3 regions of the Nonomuraea sp. 3N208 genome follow, and region 2 is predicted to be linked to each of the others. Evidence: predicted binding sites of a transcription regulator. Region 2 holds the regulator's gene; each other region holds the start of a gene.
The links. Region 2 encodes HrcA, which represses chaperone genes, less so after heat shock. Its sites were predicted from a motif close to TTGGCACTCTCNNNNNGAGAGTGCCAA; they were not measured.

Region 1: the regulator HrcA is predicted to act here: its motif matches at 2,178-2,204, upstream of groES (co-chaperone GroES).
Region 3: the regulator HrcA is predicted to act here: its motif matches at 2,267-2,293, upstream of groL (chaperonin GroEL).

The regions. Positions count from the first base shown of each region.
Region 1 covers NZ_JBQQBR010000013.1:54,334-59,906, reverse strand. The annotation lists gene groL (chaperonin GroEL) at 85-1,704, opposite strand; gene groES (co-chaperone GroES) at 1,777-2,088, opposite strand; gene ACTWPT_RS20890 (NAD-dependent epimerase/dehydratase family protein) at 2,270-3,127, opposite strand; gene ACTWPT_RS20885 (MarR family winged helix-turn-helix transcriptional regulator) at 3,217-3,756, shown strand; gene ACTWPT_RS20880 (class I SAM-dependent methyltransferase) at 3,933-5,090, shown strand; gene ACTWPT_RS20875 (hypothetical protein) at 5,286-5,573, shown strand, end outside.
Region 2 covers NZ_JBQQBR010000008.1:310,114-315,686, forward strand. The annotation lists gene ACTWPT_RS15050 (DUF4870 domain-containing protein) at 1-178, opposite strand, end outside; gene ACTWPT_RS15055 (DUF3097 domain-containing protein) at 175-981, opposite strand; gene ACTWPT_RS15060 (hypothetical protein) at 999-1,475, opposite strand; gene hrcA (heat-inducible transcriptional repressor HrcA) at 1,988-3,001, shown strand; gene dnaJ (molecular chaperone DnaJ) at 3,013-4,152, shown strand; gene ACTWPT_RS15075 (16S rRNA (uracil(1498)-N(3))-methyltransferase) at 4,149-4,874, shown strand; gene ACTWPT_RS15080 (hypothetical protein) at 4,914-5,537, opposite strand; gene ACTWPT_RS15085 (SigE family RNA polymerase sigma factor) at 5,534-5,573, opposite strand, start outside.
Region 3 covers NZ_JBQQBR010000016.1:198,597-204,169, reverse strand. The annotation lists SAM riboswitch class I at 1-83, shown strand, start outside; gene thrC (threonine synthase) at 97-1,332, shown strand; gene ACTWPT_RS25235 (MoaD/ThiS family protein) at 1,356-1,631, shown strand; gene ACTWPT_RS25230 (cold-shock protein) at 1,874-2,074, shown strand; gene groL (chaperonin GroEL) at 2,403-4,028, shown strand; gene ACTWPT_RS25220 (YbhB/YbcL family Raf kinase inhibitor-like protein) at 4,362-4,928, opposite strand; gene ACTWPT_RS25215 (HelD family protein) at 4,956-5,573, opposite strand, start outside.

The sequences.
Region 1 (5,573 bases), on a different contig from region 2:
CAGCGCAGCGGAACGGGAGCGTGAGAACGCCGTACGGCCCGCACCCCGGGCAATGGGACGCGGGCCGTACGACGGACGGACGGGTCAGTGGCCGTGGCCGTGACCGTGGCCCTGGCCGGCGGCCTGGGCCTCCTCCTCGGGCTTGTCCACCACAAGCACCTCGGTGGTGAGCAGCATGCCCGCGATGGAGGCCGCGTTCTGCACGGCCGACCGCGTGACCTTCACCGGGTCGATGACGCCCTGGTCGAGCAGGTTGCCGTATTCGCCGGTCGCGGCGTTGAGGCCGTGACCAGGCTGCAGCTCGGCAATCTTGTGGGTGACCACGTAGCCCTCGAGACCGGCGTTCTCGGCGATCCAGCGGGCCGGCTCGACCAGCGCGCGACGGACCACGCCGACGCCCGTGGCCTCGTCGCCCGACAGGCCGAGGTCGTCGAGGTCCTTGGAGACGTGGATCAGCGCGGAGCCACCGCCGGAGACGATGCCCTCCTCGATCGCGGCGCGCGTCGCGGAGATCGCGTCCTCGAGACGGTGCTTCTTCTCCTTGAGCTCGACCTCGGTGGCGGCACCGACGCGCAGCACGCACACACCGCCGGCGAGCTTGGCCAGGCGCTCCTGCAGCTTCTCGCGGTCCCAGTCGGAGTCCGACTGCTCGATGGCGAGCCTGATCTCCTTGACGCGGTCCTCGATGGCCTGCTGGTCACCGGCGCCGTCGACGATCGTGGTGTTGTCCTTGGTGACCACGATGCGGCGGGCCTGGCCGAGCACCTCGAGACCGACGTGCTCCAGCTTGAGGCCGACCTCCTCGCTGACGACCTGGCCGCCGGTGAGGATGGCCATGTCCTGCAGCATCGCCTTGCGGCGGTCGCCGAAGCCCGGGGCCTTGACGCCCACGGAGGTGAACGTGCCGCGGATCTTGTTGGTGACCAGGACGGCCAGGGCCTCGCCCTCGACGTCCTCGGCGACCACGAGCAGCGGCTTCTTCGTCTGGGCGATCTTCTCCAGCAGCGGCAGGAAGTCCGCGATGGAGGAGATCTTGCTCTGGGTGAGCAGGATGTAGGCGTCCTCCAGGACGGACTCCATCCGCTCGGGGTCGGTCACCATGTAGGCCGACAGGTAACCCTTGTCGAACTGCATGCCCTCGGTGAACTCGAGCTCCATGCCCATGGCGTTGGACTCTTCGACGGTGAGGACACCGTCCTTGCCCACCTTGTCGAACGCCTCGGCGATCAGGTCGCCGATCTGCGCGTCCTGAGCGGAGATCGTGGCGACGTTCGCGATCTCCTTCTTGTCCTCGACCGGGCGGGCGCTCGCGAGCAGCTTGTCGCTGATCGCCGCGGCGGCCTTGTCGATGCCGCGCTTGAGCGACAGCGGCGAGGCGCCGGCCGCCACGTTGCGCAGGCCCTCGCGGACCATGGCCTGGGCCAGGACGGTCGCGGTGGTGGTGCCGTCACCCGCGATGTCGTTGGTCTTGGTCGCCACTTCCTTGGCGAGCTGGGCGCCGAGGTTTTCGTAGCGCTCTTCCAGCTCGATTTCACGAGCGATGGTCACACCATCGTTCGTGATCGTCGGCGCACCGAACTTCTTGTCGATGACGACATTGCGGCCACGCGGGCCGAGGGTAACCTTCACGGCGTCCGCGAGGGCGTTGACGCCGCGCTCAAGTGCGCGGCGGGCGTCCTCGTCGAACTCCAGGATCTTCGCCATTGCTGAAAGTCCTCTCCTAGCGTCGAAAGCCCCGGTCGCCCTCAAGAGCGCCCGGGGCTCGACACATCCGGCTTACTTCTCGATGATCGCGAGAACGTCGCGGGCGGAGAGCACGAGGTACTCCTCGCCGCCGTACTTGACCTCGGTGCCGCCGTACTTGCTGTAGAGGACGATGTCGCCCTCCGAGACGTCGAGCGGAATCCGCTTGTCGCCGTCCTCGTCCCAGTTGCCAGGGCCCACCGCGAGGACCTTGCCCTCTTGCGGCTTCTCCTTGGCGGTGTCTGGGATAACCAGGCCGGAAGCGGTCGTCTGCTCAGCCTCGAGCGGCTGAACCACGATGCGGTCGCCGAGCGGCTTAACGGGAACCTTAGTGGCGGTCGTCACGATCGGACCTCCCCTTCAGATTTGAATGATCTAGAAGAGGCGACCAGCGGGGCCTGCCGTCGCGGGTGTCAGACCTGCCTCGTCGCACGTTGGCACTCTCAAGGTGAGAGTGCCAACAGGAAACATATGCAAGAGGGGCTTGACAGTCAACACGAACGCGTCTGCTCAGAGCGATCAGGCCTTATTCGGCGTACGAACCCTGTGTGAGGTCGGCCACGATGCCGGGCCGGACGGGACTCCAGCCGAGGGCCTGGCGGGTGCGGGCGGCGCTGACCCGCTGACTGATCGACAGCGCGTGCGCGAAGCCCTCCCCGAGCAGTTTGGCCGCCTCCTCGAGCGGCCAAGGCTCGGCCGTCTCCTTGACGCCGGCTGACCTGGCCGCCGCCTCGGCCACGGCGGTCACGGGCACGGCTTCCTCGCTGACGGCGTGGTAGACGGTCGCGCCACCCTTCTCGGCCGCGGTCACGATCAGCTCGGCCAAGTCGTCCACGTGCACGAACGTCCACGTCGGCACCTCGCCGCCGGCATGGACGTAAACGCCGGTCCCGCGCTGGGCGGCCTGGCCGCGCAGCAACGCCGGGATGCCCGCGCCGCGTCCATGGACGACGCCGGGCCGCACCACGGAGCCGCCGCCGTCGAGTATCAGCCGCTCCACCTCGTGCCGGTACGCCACGAGCGGAATCGGCTTCGCCGGGCTGTCCTCGTCCGCGCCGTCGGTCTCGCCGAGCACCCAGACGCCGCTCACGTAGACGACCTTCTTGCCCGACCCTGCCAGAGCGGCGATGGTCGCCAGGTCGGTGCCCTGGTCGCCGGTCAGCTGGCCCGCGTGCACGACCGCGTCGATGTCGGCGGTGATCGCGGCCTGCAAGGTCGAGGCGTCCGCCAGGTCCCCGTAGCGCTCGTCGGCCGCGGCCGGCACGCGTCTGACTCCGCCGGCCGTGGGCCGTACGAACGCCACCACCTCATGCCCCCGCCCGGCCAGCCGCTCCATCACGGCCGCGCCGATGTAGCCCGTCGCACCTGCGACCAGCACCTTCATTGTCCCACCCCAAACATTTCGACATTGAACATTTGTACGCCGAAGCTAGCGTACAACTTCGAACATTTCAATGTCGTACGATTACCGGCATGGATGACGTGGTGGACACGATGCTCGGGCAGTGGGCCTGCACCCGGCCCGACGTCGACGTCTCCCCCTTGGGTGTGATCGGCCGGGTGTCACGGGCGTCGCGGCTGCTGGAGCGCGGGGTCAAGGAGTTCCTGGCCGAGCACGGGCTGGAGGCGTGGGAGTTCGACATGCTCACCACGCTGCTCAGGAGTGGCGAGGACGCCACCATGTGCATGAAGGACGTGTCGGCGGCCGCGATGATCAGCCCGGGCGCGCTGACCAATCGCATGGACCGCCTGGTGGAGCGCGGGCTGGTGGAGCGCTGGCCGGCGCCGGGAAACCGCCGGATGACACTGGTCACGCTGACGGACGAGGGGCGGCGGGTGGCCGACGACCTGCTGGAGCGGCACACGGCCAACGAGGACCGCCTGCTGTCCGGGCTCTCCGCCCCCGACCGCGACACCTTGGCCGGCCTCCTCCGCAAACTCCTCCTCTCCCTGGGCGACACCGCCCCCTGCGACGCTCCTCCGGGGGAGACCCGCGCCCTCTCAGGCTCCTAGGGCGGCGCACCCTGGCCCGGGCGGGCTTGCCCGGTTCTGGCGCCGCCTGGGCCCAGGCGGCGGGTACGGGTGGTGACGGCCCCGGGCGGATGCGCCCGGGCACCGCATGGAGCGACGGTCCTGGGAACGCGGGCGGCGTCTCGATGGGTCTCGCGGGCGCGATAACGTCCTGTGACGTGGACCTCGACGCGTTCAACGAGCTGCTGACGCCGCGCGGCCAACGGGCGCTCGCCGAGGCCGGGGAGCTCGTCGGCGCCGACCCGGTCGCCGCCGCCACGAAACTGCGCAAAACCTATGACGCTCCCCTCACCTCGGCCGCCCTGACCCAGGCCGGCCTGCGGGAACGTGCCAAGGCCAAGTTCGGCGACGACGCCCGCAGGATGTACTTCACGCCTCATGGCCTGGAGCAGTCCACGCGGGCGGAGGTGGCCGAGCACCGCGCCCGCCGCCTGGCCGGGGCCTCGGTCGTGGACGCCTGCTGCGGTATCGGTGGCGACTTCCTGGCCCTGGCCCGCGCCGGCTGCACGGTGACGGCCGTGGACATCGACCCCCTGACGGTCGCCGTGGCCAGAGCCAACGCCGAGGCGCTCGGGCCGGCCGACCGGGTGACGGTGACCGTGGGGGATGCGGCCGCCGTCCGGCCGGAGGACTACGACGTGCTGTTCGCCGACCCGGCACGGCGGACGAGCCGGGGCAGGACGTTCGACCCCCTGGCTTACTCGCCGCCCTGGCCCGTGGTGCTCGGCCTGTTCTCCAGAGCGGAGCGGGCCTGCCTCAAGGTCGCGCCGGGCATCCCGTACGAGTTCATACCGGAGCAGGCCGAGGCCGAGTGGGTCTCGTACAAGGGCGAGGTCAAGGAGGCCACCCTCTGGTCCACGGACCAGCCGACCCGCCGCGCCACGCTGCTGCCTGGCGGCCACACCATGACCGCCACCAACGTCAGGGCCCCGGTCGGCGCGATGGGGCGCTACATCTACGAGCCCGACGGCGCCGCGATCCGGGCTCACCTCGTAGGCGAGGTGGCCGAGCTGGTCGGCGGCCGCCTGCTCGATCCGCTGGTGGCGTACATCGCGGCCGACGAGCTGGTGGACACCCCATGGGCCGCGAGATACGAAGTCGAGGACATTATGCCGTTCTCGCTGAAAAAGCTGCGTGCAGCCCTCCGTGAACGGCAAATCGGAAATGTCACCATCAAGAAGCGGGCTTCCGCCCTCGACATCGAGCGCCTCCGCACGGATTTGCGACTCAACGGGGAAAGGTCGGCAGTAATCATCTTGACGCGGATTATGGCTCGGCCATATGCCATCATCTGCGACACCTCCCCACCTGCCTGAACAGGGAAACCGGCCATTCTTCCGTTAACCGCGATCTTTCAATTCGGCGCTGACGGACGGTGATCGAAAGGCTAAGGTGGACGGGCGGGAGTTCTCCCCCTAATGCGGTTACCAACGTTCTCGCCCTTTCATCTGCAAACCGGACCTACCCCACCGCTGCGCGGCAGACCGTCGGCGACGCGAAGGAGCCTTTCGGTGGACAATTCCAATCACACCACCCTTCTTCAGGCAGGAGGCCATTCCGGCATCTCCGAGAGGATGCGAGACCTGCTCCAGCGCGCCTCCCAGGACCACGTGTACGAGCAGCGCACGCAGGGTGCCGTGCTGGACGAGATCCGCCAACGGCTCGAGGGCATGGAATGGCTGCTCCGGGAGGTACGCGAGCGCGAGCTGGGCGGTCTGAGCGGCACCCTGGAGTCGGTCAACGGGCGGCTGGAGGACATCACCGCCAAGCCGCCGATGTGGGCGGAAGGCCTGGCCCAG
Region 2 (5,573 bases):
CTGGCTCGGAACTGGGCTGCTGGCCATAGCCGTAGCCAGGCTGGGAGCCGGGCTGCTGGCCGTACCCATAGCCCGGTTGTTGTGGGCCGGAGCCCTGGTCCTGCGGGATGTCCGAAGGGGACACCCGTCGGGTGGCGTCGTCGTCGGGCGGCGGCGGTTGCGACGGGTCCTGGCTCATGGTGCCTCCGTAACGAAGTCGATCAGTTCCTCGACCCGGCCGAGCAACTCCGGCTCCAGGTCGGTATAGGTCGAGACGGCGCCGAGAATGCGCCGCCACGCGTCCGCGGGCTCCAAACGCCAGCCCAGGGCCGCGATCACGCCTTCCTTCCACGGCACGCCCCGCGGCACGTCCGGCCAGGCCGGAATGCGCAGCACCGACGGCTTGACCGCCTGCCAGATGTCGACGAACGGATGCCCCACCACGAGCACGTCCGGCGAAGTGATCTCGGCGGCGATCCTGCTCTCCTTGGAGCCGGGCACGAGATGGTCGACCAGCACACCCAGCTTGCGTCCCGGCCCGGGGTCGAACTCGGCCACGATGGCCGGCAGATCGTTCACGCCCTCCAGGTATTCGACCACGACCCCCTCGACGCGCAGGTCATGGCCCCAGATCTTCTCGACGAGGGCGGCGTCGTGCACGCCTTCCACGTAGATCCGGCTCTCCCTGGCCACCCGGGCCCGCAGCCCCTCCACGGCGATGGAGCCCGAGGCGCTGCGCCTGGGTCCGGCGGGAGCGGCCGTGGGCCGCACGAGGGTCACGGGCTTGCCGTCCAGCAGGAACGCGGCCGGCGCCAGCGGGAACAGCCGCCGCTTGCCGAACCGGTCCTCCAGCGTAACGGCCTCCTTGTCGCAGGCCACCACCGCGCCGCAGAAGCCGCTGTCGGCGTCCTCCACGACGAGGTCCTGCTCGGCGGGCACCTTGGGGATCTTGCCCTTGCCCGGCCGCCGCCAATTGCCCGCCAGCACATCGCCCTCGTACACACGGGGACCGTAGCAAATCACCCGCCGACCGCAAGGCGCTTGCGCGCAGAGCTTCGGCGCATCAGGACAACGATGGTGGCGACGATCGCGACGAGGATTCCCGCGCCGGGGATCAGGAAGAGCGCGGCGGCACCGCCGACGATCCCGCCCGCGGCGGAGGTCACCGGCTTGCCCACGCCGTACTTGACGTTCGCCGTCTCCTGGTTGGTGCAGGTCAGCTTGTAGTCGCCCTTGCTCGGCGCGTTGATCACGAGGATCTGCTCCCAGGTCACGCTGCCGACGGTGAGCGTCTGGCTGCCGCTGGTCTCGGCGAGCTTGGCCTGGCCGGAACCGCCGGAGATCTCGCACTCATAGTTGATCCGCGAGTTGGTGGCCACGTAGACGGCCGGCTTGTCGGCCGGGTCGACGGTCACCGTGATGCTCTCGCCCGACGAGAACGTCTTGGTCGGGGCCAGGTCGCCCACGCTGCCGAGCACCCCGCCGACGAAGATCACGACGCCGACGATCCCGCAGACCACAGCCAGGCCCCAGGCCGCCGCGACCCACCACAGGCTGGGCTTTATGGCTTTGCGATCGATTTGTGGGGGGAATTGGGGCTGTTGGCCGTATTGTCCGTACTGAGGCGGTGGGCCGTACTGGGCCGGCGGGCTCCCGTACTGCTGTGGCGGTGGTGGGGGCGCGCCGTACTGCGGCGGCTGCCCGTAGCCGGGCTGAGAGCCAGGCTGAGGTCCGTAGCCGGGCTGAGAGCCGGGCTGAGGTCCGTAGCCGGGCTGCGGTGATTGTGGCTGGCCGTGGTAGGGGTCCTGCCCTGGAGGCGGTCCGTACGACGGGGGTTGAGAATTGTCCGACATGTCGGCAAGTGTGGGCCCTGTCGCTTGTAAGCCGCTAGCAACAGGATGGGAGGCGGTGTTATCGCACCTTGTGGGCGAGAGCCGTACACTTGGCACTCGGGAACACAGAGTGCTAGACACTTCGTTCCTGGAAGCAAAGGGCAGGAGGTGAGCACGTGCTCGACGATCGGAAATTGGCAGTGCTCCGCGCCATTGTCGAAGACTACGTGTCCACCAACGAACCGGTGGGCTCCAAGGCGCTGGCCGAGCGCCACAACCTGAAGGTCTCCCCCGCGACGGTCAGGAACGACATGGCCGCGCTGGAGGAGGAGGGCTACATCACGCAGCCGCACACCAGCGCGGGACGCGTGCCGACGGACAAGGGATACCGCCTGTTCGTCGACCGGCTCTCGCAGATCAAGCCGCTGTCGGGTGCCGAGCGCAGGGCGATCGAGACGTTCCTTGCCGGCGCGGTGGACCTCGACGACGTGGTCACCCGCACGGTGCGGCTGCTCGCGCAGCTGACCAGGCAGGTGGCGGTCGTGCAATACCCGACGCTGACGCGCTCGACGGTCCGGCACGTCGAGCTGGTGCCGCTCAACGACCGGCGGGTCATGCTCGTGCTGATCACCAACACCGGCCGCGTTGAGCAGCGCGTGATCGAGCTGCCCGAGGTGGTGGAGGACACCCGCATCGCGCACCTGCGCGCGGTGCTCAACGCCTGCCTCGACGGATGTGGCCTGAGCAACGTGCCCGAGCTGGTCGCCGACCTGCCGGAGCGCCTGCCCGTCGAGGACCGGCCCGCGGTGGCGACGATCCTGTCGGTGCTGCTCGAGACCCTGGTGGAGCGCCACGACGAGAAGATCGTGTTCGCCGGAGCGGCCAACCTGGCCGGCGCCGACTTCTCCATCGGCCTGCGTGACGTGCTCGAGGCGCTGGAGGAGCAGGTCGTGCTCATGCGGCTGCTCGGCGAGACGTCCTCGGACATCCCCTCCGCGCTTACCGTTCGCATCGGTTCGGAAAACCCCTACCTACGCGGCACATCCGTCGTCGCGACCGGATACGGTTCTGGCGACAACCAACTGGCTCGGCTCGGTGTGCTGGGGCCCACCAGGATGGACTATCCCGTGACGATGGGCGCCGTGCGTGCGGTTGCTCGCTACGTCAGCCAGATCCTGGCTGCATCATAAGAGGTCGATAAGTGGCAAACAGCGACTACTACGCCACCCTCGGGGTGCGCCGTGACGCCAGTCAGGACGAGATCAAGAAGGCGTATCGCCGGCTCGCGCGCGAGCTGCACCCCGACGTGAACCCCGACCCTGAGACCCAGGAGCGGTTCAAGGAGATCACGCAGGCCTACGAGGTGCTGTCGGACCCGAACAAGCGCCAGATGTACGACCTGGGCGGCGACCCCTTCGCCGGCGCGGCAGCAGGCGCGGGCGCCGGGGGCTTCGGAGCGGGCTTCCCCTTCAGCGACATCATGGACGCCTTCTTCGGCACGGCGGCCGGTGCCCGCGGGCCGCGCTCGCGGGCACGCAGGGGCCGCAACGCCACCATCCGCGTCGAGCTCGACCTGCGCGAGACGGCGTTCGGCACCACCCGCGAGCTGGTCGTCGACACGGCCGTGCTCTGCGAGGTCTGCCACGGGGCCGGCGCCGCGCCGGGCACGCACCCCGACACGTGCGACATGTGCAACGGGCGCGGCGAGATCTCCCAGGTCACCCGCTCGTTCCTGGGCCAGGTCATGACGTCGCGGCCGTGCCCGCAGTGCGGCGGCTTCGGCACCATCATCCGCCACCCTTGCCAGGAGTGCTCGGGCGACGGCCGGGTGCGGACCCGCCGTACGATCAAGGTCCGCATCCCCGCGGGCGTCGAGGACGGCACCCACATCCAGCTCGCCGGCGAGGGCGAGGTCGGCCCCGGCGGCGGCCCGCCCGGAGACCTGTTCCTGGAGATCGTCGAGCGGGCCCACGAGATCTTCGAACGGCGCGGTGACGACCTCCACTGCACCGTCCAGATCCCGATGACGGCCGCCGCGCTCGGCACCATCCTCGTGGTCGAGACGCTCGACGGCTCCGAGGAGATCGACGTCCGCCCCGGCACCCAGTCCGGCCAGGTCATCACCATGTACGGGCGCGGCGTGCAGCGGCTCAACGAGTCCACCAGGGGCGACCTGCTGATCCACGTCAACGTCGAGACCCCGACCCGGCTCGACACCGCGCAGGAGGACCTGCTGAAGGAGCTGGCCAAGCAGCGGGGCGAGGAGCGGCCGCCGGGCAAGTTCGCGCCGGGGCAGCAGGGCTTCTTCTCGCGGCTGCGCGACGCGTTCAACGGCCGGTGACCGTACCCGTCTTCCTCTCGGAGGAGCTCGACGGGCCCGAGCTGACGCTCGGCGGCCCGGAGGGGCGGCACGCGGCCTCTGTGCGCCGCCTGCGGGCCGGTGAGCGCGTCGACCTCACCGACGGAGCCGGCACCGTCGCCGAATGCGTCGTACGCGAGGTGCTCAAGGACGCGCTCAGGCTCGACGTGCTGGCCCGCTACCGGGTCGAGGCGCCCCAGCCGCGGCTCGTCGTCGTCCAGGGGCTGCCCAAGGGCGACCGGGGCGAGCTGGCGGTCGAGATGATGACCGAGGCGGGCGTGGATGTGATCGTGCCATGGGCGGCCGCCCGCAGCATCACCCAGTGGAAGGGCGACAAGGTCGCCAAAGGGCTCGCCCGGTGGCGCTCCACCGCCCGCGAGGCGGGCAAGCAGGCACGCAGGTTTCATTTGCCCGAGGTGACCGAGCTCGCTTCCACCGCGGGGGTCGAGGCGCTGCTGGCCGGCGCGGCACTGGGGGTGGTGTTGCACGAGGAGGCGGCCGAGCCGCTGTCCGGCGTGGAGCTGCCCGCGGGGGGCGACATCGTGATGGTCGTGGGGCCAGAGGGGGGCGTCTCGGAGGAGGAGCTGGCCAGGTTCCAGGCGGCCAAGGCCGTGCCCGTGCTGCTCGGGCCCACTGTCCTGCGGACCTCAACGGCGGGGGTGGCGGCGGCGGCCGTGCTGCTCGCGCGTACCGGACGCTGGTGACGACTCAGGACGACCGGTACTGGTACGGCTGGTGACGTCTCAGGGCGTCTGAGAGGCGTCCAGGAGTGGGCTGGCCAGATCGGTGGGCCCGTTGGTCGTCTCGTCGGGCGGGCACTCCTCCGGCGGGCACGCCGAAGGCAGTGGAGTCGATTCCACGTCCGATGGCGTCGGCGTGGGGGAGGCCGTCGGGCAGTCCTCGGCCGTCTCCGGCTCGGAGGGGCACGGCGTGGACGTGGGCTTGGGGGTCCGTGACGGCCTGCTGGTCGAGTTCGCCGTCTTGGCCGGCCGCGGAGACGGAGACTCCTCGGGCACCACGACAGGGTTCCGGTCGGCGGTCGGCTCCGGGGGCGGCGGCTGCTGGGAGCGTGTGGTGGAGGAGTTGGACGGGACCTTGGACGACGTCTCGTCGTTCACCACCCCGATGGGACCCTCATAGATGACCTTCGAGCGCAGTTGGGGGACGGCCATCACGATCGTCCCCGCCACCAGCACGGCACTGGCGGCGGCCGCTCCCGCACGCCACCAGAAGAGGTTACGTACGCCGCGCCGCTCGATCCGGGCGCGGATGATCTCCAGTCCGTCCGGCGAGGGCACGACCGCGTCCGCCTCCGCACGGAGCGCACGGCGCAGGAGGTCGCCGTGCTCGTCGGGGGGCTGGGTCATGACATTTTCTCCAGGACGGATCGCAAGGCGGCCATG
Region 3 (5,573 bases), on a different contig from region 2:
GAGACTCGCGACCTGGCGAGGCCGACCGGGACAAGGTGCCAATTCCGGTTCGTGGTCAAGGTGGCCGCGGGCGAAGATGAGGGAAGGCCTCGCTTCATGTCGCTCGACTTTGGTCCTGCTGTCGGTCTGTCCTGCCGCGAGTGCGGCGCACGCTACCCACTGGGTCCCAGCTTCGCGTGTCTGGAGTGTTTCGGGCCGCTCGAAGCGGCCTACGACTTCGGCACCGTGACCCGCGCGGACATCGAATCCGGTCCCGCCAACATCTGGCGCTACCGCTCGCTGTTGCCCGTGCCGGTCGACGTCGCCACCAAGCCCAACATGAACCCCGGCTGGACCAAGCTGGTCAAGGCGGGCAACCTCGGGCAGGCGCTCGGCCTCAAATCCCTGTACGTGAAGGACGACTCCGGCAACCCCACTCACTCCTTCAAGGACCGGGTGGTGGCCATTGCCGTCGAGGCGGCACGCAACTTCGGTTTTCACACGCTTTCCTGCTCCTCCACGGGCAATCTCGCGGGCGCGGTCACGGCCGCCGCGGCGCGGGCCGGGCTCGACGCGTGCGTGTTCATCCCGGCCAACCTTGAAGCCGCCAAGATCGCCATGGCCCGGGTGTTCGGCGGGAAGCTGATCGGGATCGACGGGACCTATGACGAGGTCAACAGGTTCTGCTCGGAGCTGATCGGCGACCCGCTCGGCGACAAGTGGGGGTTCGTCAACGTCAACCTGCGGCCCTACTACGCCGAGGGCTCCAAGACGCTCGCGTACGAGATCGCCGAGCAGCTCGGCTGGCGACTGCCCGAGCAGATCGTCATTCCCATCGCCTCCGGCTCGCAGCTCACGAAGATCGACAAGGGCTTCAAGGAGCTGGTGGCGCTGGGGCTGGTCGAGGACACGCCTTACAAGGTCTTCGGGGCGCAGGCGGCCGGGTGCTCGCCGGTCTCCACCGCGTACAAGGCCGGGCACGACGTCGTCCAGCCGGTCAAGCCGGACACCATCGCGAAGTCGCTGGCCATCGGCAACCCCGCAGACGGCCCGTACGTGCTCGACATCGCCCGCCGCACCGGAGGGGCCGTCGAGGACGTCACGGATCCCGAGATCGTGGCCGCCATCAAGCTCCTGGCCTCGACGGAGGGCATTTTCGCCGAGACCGCGGGCGGGGTTACCGTGGGCGTGCTCAAGAAGCTCGCCGAGAGCGGGCGGCTCGATCCCGAGGCCGAGACCGTGGTGCTCAACACCGGTGACGGGCTCAAGACGCTCGACGCCATCACCGGCGACGACGCCCAGCCCACCGCCGTGATCCGGCCCTCTCTCGACGCGTTCCGCGCGGCTGTCTGACAACCAGGAAAGGCAAGATAACCATGAGCGTTTCTGTGCGGATTCCCACGATCCTGCGCACGTACACCGGGGGGAACGCGGAAGTCAGTGGCGAGGGTGCGACGCTTCGTGACGTGCTCGCCAAGCTCGACTCCGACTACCCGGGGATCGGCGCGAGAATTCTGGATGAATCGGGCAAGATTCGACGTTTCGTCAACGTTTACGTTGGGGAAGAGGACGTCCGTTTTGCCGAGGGCCTCGACACTCCTGCCCCTGAGGGCACTCAGATCTCCATCATCCCGGCAGTCGCCGGCGGCTGAGTGCGATAGATCACATCATTGGAAGGCGCCCCTAGTGGGCGCCTTCTCCTTTTCCTGACTAATTCAACGTTGAACCAGCCTCTCTGCGAGGAAATGCGTTGTTTGCGGATTGACTCTGTTGCCAAACCCCTTGCCACAGGTATGGTCGAGGCGATCGTCTGGCTGATTTTCAGTTAAGTCATGCGATTACGGTCTCGCGGTGGAATGGGCGAGATCTGTAAGCCCAGTAAGAGGAGTCGGAAGTGGCGCAGGGCACCGTCAAGTGGTTCAACGCGGACAAGGGCTACGGCTTCATCGCGGTAGACGGTGGTAAGGATGTATTCGTCCATTACTCAGCGATCCTGATGGACGGGTACCGAGCTCTCGAACAGGGGCAGCGCGTCGAGTTCGAGATCACGCAGGGCCAGAAGGGGCCGCAGGCGGAGTCTGTCCGGGCGGTCTGATTTACATCACTGGTATGCACCCGGTGGCATCGCACGGCAACGCAGTCCGGGCGAGCCGGCCACCTTCCTTTCGTCGATCTACGGCGAGCCGCACGGTGAGCGGCTCGCCGTACAGACGGACTGACCAGGGCGGGAACCGCAGGATGGTAGACGTTCGCTTGCACTCGGCAGGGTAGAGTGCTAAACAGTTCGTTGGCACTCTGTGCATCAGAGTGCCAGCAACTCGGATCGAGACGATGGGGTCTGCCGAAGGAGATGCAGGCTCATGCCGTCGCGGGCGTCGGCTCGGTCCAGGACAAGCCACCCTGTATCTGGGAGGTCTAGCCTTATGGCAGCCAAGATGATCGCGTTTGACGAGGACGCCCGGCGCGGTCTCGAGCGCGGTATGAACCAGCTCGCCGACGCCGTCAAGGTGACCCTGGGCCCCAAGGGGCGCAACGTCGTGCTGGAGAAGAAGTGGGGCGCCCCCACGATTACTAACGACGGTGTCTCCATCGCCAAGGAGATCGAGCTCGAGGACCCGTGGGAGAAGATCGGCGCCGAGCTGGTCAAGGAAGTCGCCAAGAAGACGGACGACGTCGCCGGTGACGGCACCACCACGGCCACCGTGCTCGCCCAGGCGCTGGTCCGCGAGGGCCTGCGTAACGTGGCCGCCGGCGCCAACCCGATGGCTCTGAAGAAGGGCATCGAGGCCGCCGTCGAGCGCGTCAGCGAGGAGCTCTCCAAGCTGGCCAAGGACGTGGAGACCAAGGAGCAGATCGCTTCCACCGCCTCCATTTCCGCCGCCGACCCCGAGATCGGGGCACTCATCGCCGAGGCGATGGACAAGGTCGGCAAGGAAGGCGTCATCACCGTCGAGGAGAGCAACACCTTCGGCCTGGAGCTTGAGCTCACCGAGGGCATGCGCTTCGACAAGGGCATGACGTCGATGTACTTCGTCACCGACTCGGACCGCATGGAGGCCGTGCTCGAGGACCCGTACATCCTGATCGTCAACAGCAAGGTCTCCGCCAACAAGGACCTGCTGCCGCTGCTCGACAAGGTCGTGCAGTCCGGCAAGCCGCTGCTGATCATCGCTGAGGACGTCGAGGGCGAGGCCCTGGCCACCCTGGTCGTCAACAAGATCCGCGGCCTGTTCCGCTCCGTGGCCGTCAAGGCCCCGGGCTTCGGCGACCGCCGCAAGGCCATGCTCGCCGACATCGCGATCCTGACCGGTGGCCAGGTCATCGCCGAGGAGGTCGGTCTCAAGCTCGAGAACGCCACCCTCGACCTGCTCGGCCGGGCTCGCAAGATCGTCGTGACCAAGGACGAGACCACGATCGTCGACGGTGCCGGTGACGCCGAGCAGATCTCCGGCCGGGTCAATGAGATCCGCGCCGAGATCGAGCGCACCGACTCCGACTACGACCGTGAGAAGCTCCAGGAGCGCCTCGCCAAGCTGGCCGGCGGCGTGGCCGTCATCAAGGCCGGCGCGGCCACTGAGGTCGAGCTCAAGGAGCGCAAGCACCGCATCGAGGACGCCGTCCGCAACGCCAAGGCGGCCGTCGAGGAGGGCATCGTCCCCGGTGGCGGCGTGGCGCTGCTGCAGGCCGGCGCCAAGGCGTTCGACAAGCTCGAGCTCAACGGCGACGAGGCCACGGGCGCCGCGATCGTGAAGAAGGCGCTCGAGGAGCCCCTGAAGCAGATCGCGGTCAACGCCGGCCTCGAGGGCGGCGTCGTGGTCGAGCGCGTTCGCAACCTCACCCCGGGTGAGGGCCTGAACGCCGCTTCGGGCGAGTACGTCAACATGTTCGAGGCGGGCATTATCGACCCGGCCAAGGTGACGCGCTCGGCGCTGCAGAACGCCGCATCCATCGCGGCGCTCTTCCTCACCACCGAGGCAGTCATCGCCGAGAAGCCCGAGAAGACCCCCGCTGCTCCGGCCATGCCGGGCGGCGGCGACATGGACTTCTAGGTCCTTTCTTCGCGCAGCGACGAAGAGTGGCCCGGGTTTTCCGGGCCGCTCTTTTTCGTTTCCTCAGGCATTACGATGCACAATTGACCCGTTACTCGGAGTGAGGAAATGTGGTGCCGCACACGACTCACCAAAGGAGTGGCGGATACTTTCTCGCAGTAAACGTATTCTCGGCATCGCTCTTCCGGCCTTGACCCGCGCTGCCGGCAATGGCCGCCTCCGCGAACACCGGCCCTCGCGAACGCCGGCCTCGGGAACGCCGGCCTCGCGGCGGATCCGGCGGCGGCGCTCGAGGCGGCCGCCGCCTCGGAGCGCCGTCGCGCCGGTGCTCCGTCAGATCCCGTAGTGGGCGATGATGTGGCCGCGGGCCAGGGTGTTGGCGGTGATGTTGAAGCCGACCACCGCCGGGCTCGCATCGCTGTCCACGCCCAGCTTGTCCACGCCCAGCGCGTGGACGGTGAAGACGTAGCGGTGCGGGGCGCCGGGCGGCGGGGCCGACCCGCCGTACTCCTTGGCACCGTAGTCGTTGCGGGCATGGACGGCGCCCGCGGGCAGCCCCTTGAAGTCCGGGGCGGTGCCCGCGCCCGTGGGCAGCTCGGCCGCCGAGGCCGGCAGGTCGAACAGCACCCAGTGCCAGAACCCGCTGCCCGTGGGGGCGTCGGGGTCGTAGCAGGTGACGGCGTAGCCCCGGGTCTCGGCGGGCGCGCCTGACCAGCGGAGGTGGGGCGAGAGGTTCTGGCCCTGCATGCCCCAGTCGTTGAAGACGTGCAGGTCGCTCAGCCGCTCGCCGTCCTGGATGTCGTCGCTCTCGACCACGAGCGCGGGAACCGACGGCAGGTGTTCATGTGGCAGCGGTGCTGGCACGGCATCCTCCTTGGTAGAGAGCTTCCTGCCCGCCATCCTAGAAGTGGCCGTGCCCGCCGCCTGTCAGGCCGCCAGCTGCGCCGGCAGCGCCTTGTCGTGCAGGACCGTGAGCGAGGTCACCGCGCGGGTCAGGACCACGTACAGCCGGGCCAGCCCGCGCGGCTCCGCCGCGACGATGTCCGCGGGCTCGACGACGATCACGTGGTCGTACTCCAGACCTTTGGCGAGGGTCGCGGGGACGATCAGCAGGCGGTGTTCCTCGGTGGAGTCCGGGTCGAGCACGGCGTGCGGGAGCGCTGCCAGGGCGCTGGACACCTCGCCGACCAGCGTGTCGGGGGCGATGACGCCGATCGAGCCCTCCTTGGCGAGGGCCTCCGCGGCGGCCTCGGCGACCGAGCCGCCCAGTCGTACGGAGAGCGAGCCCAGGCCGGGGCGCAGAGACCGAGGGGCGGCCAGGTCGGGTGCGATCGAGGGGAGCAGGCGGGCCGCGTAGTCGAGGACCTCCCTCGGCACGCGGAAGCCGAGCGTCAGCTCGGTCACCTCGCCCTCGCGCTGGCCCAGATGCTCGAGCACGGACTCCCAGGAGCTCGTCGACCAGGGCGTCGTGCCTTGGGCCAGGTCGCCGAGTACGGTGGCCGAGCCGGTGCGGCAGCGGCGGCCGAGCGCCCTCAGCTGCATTTC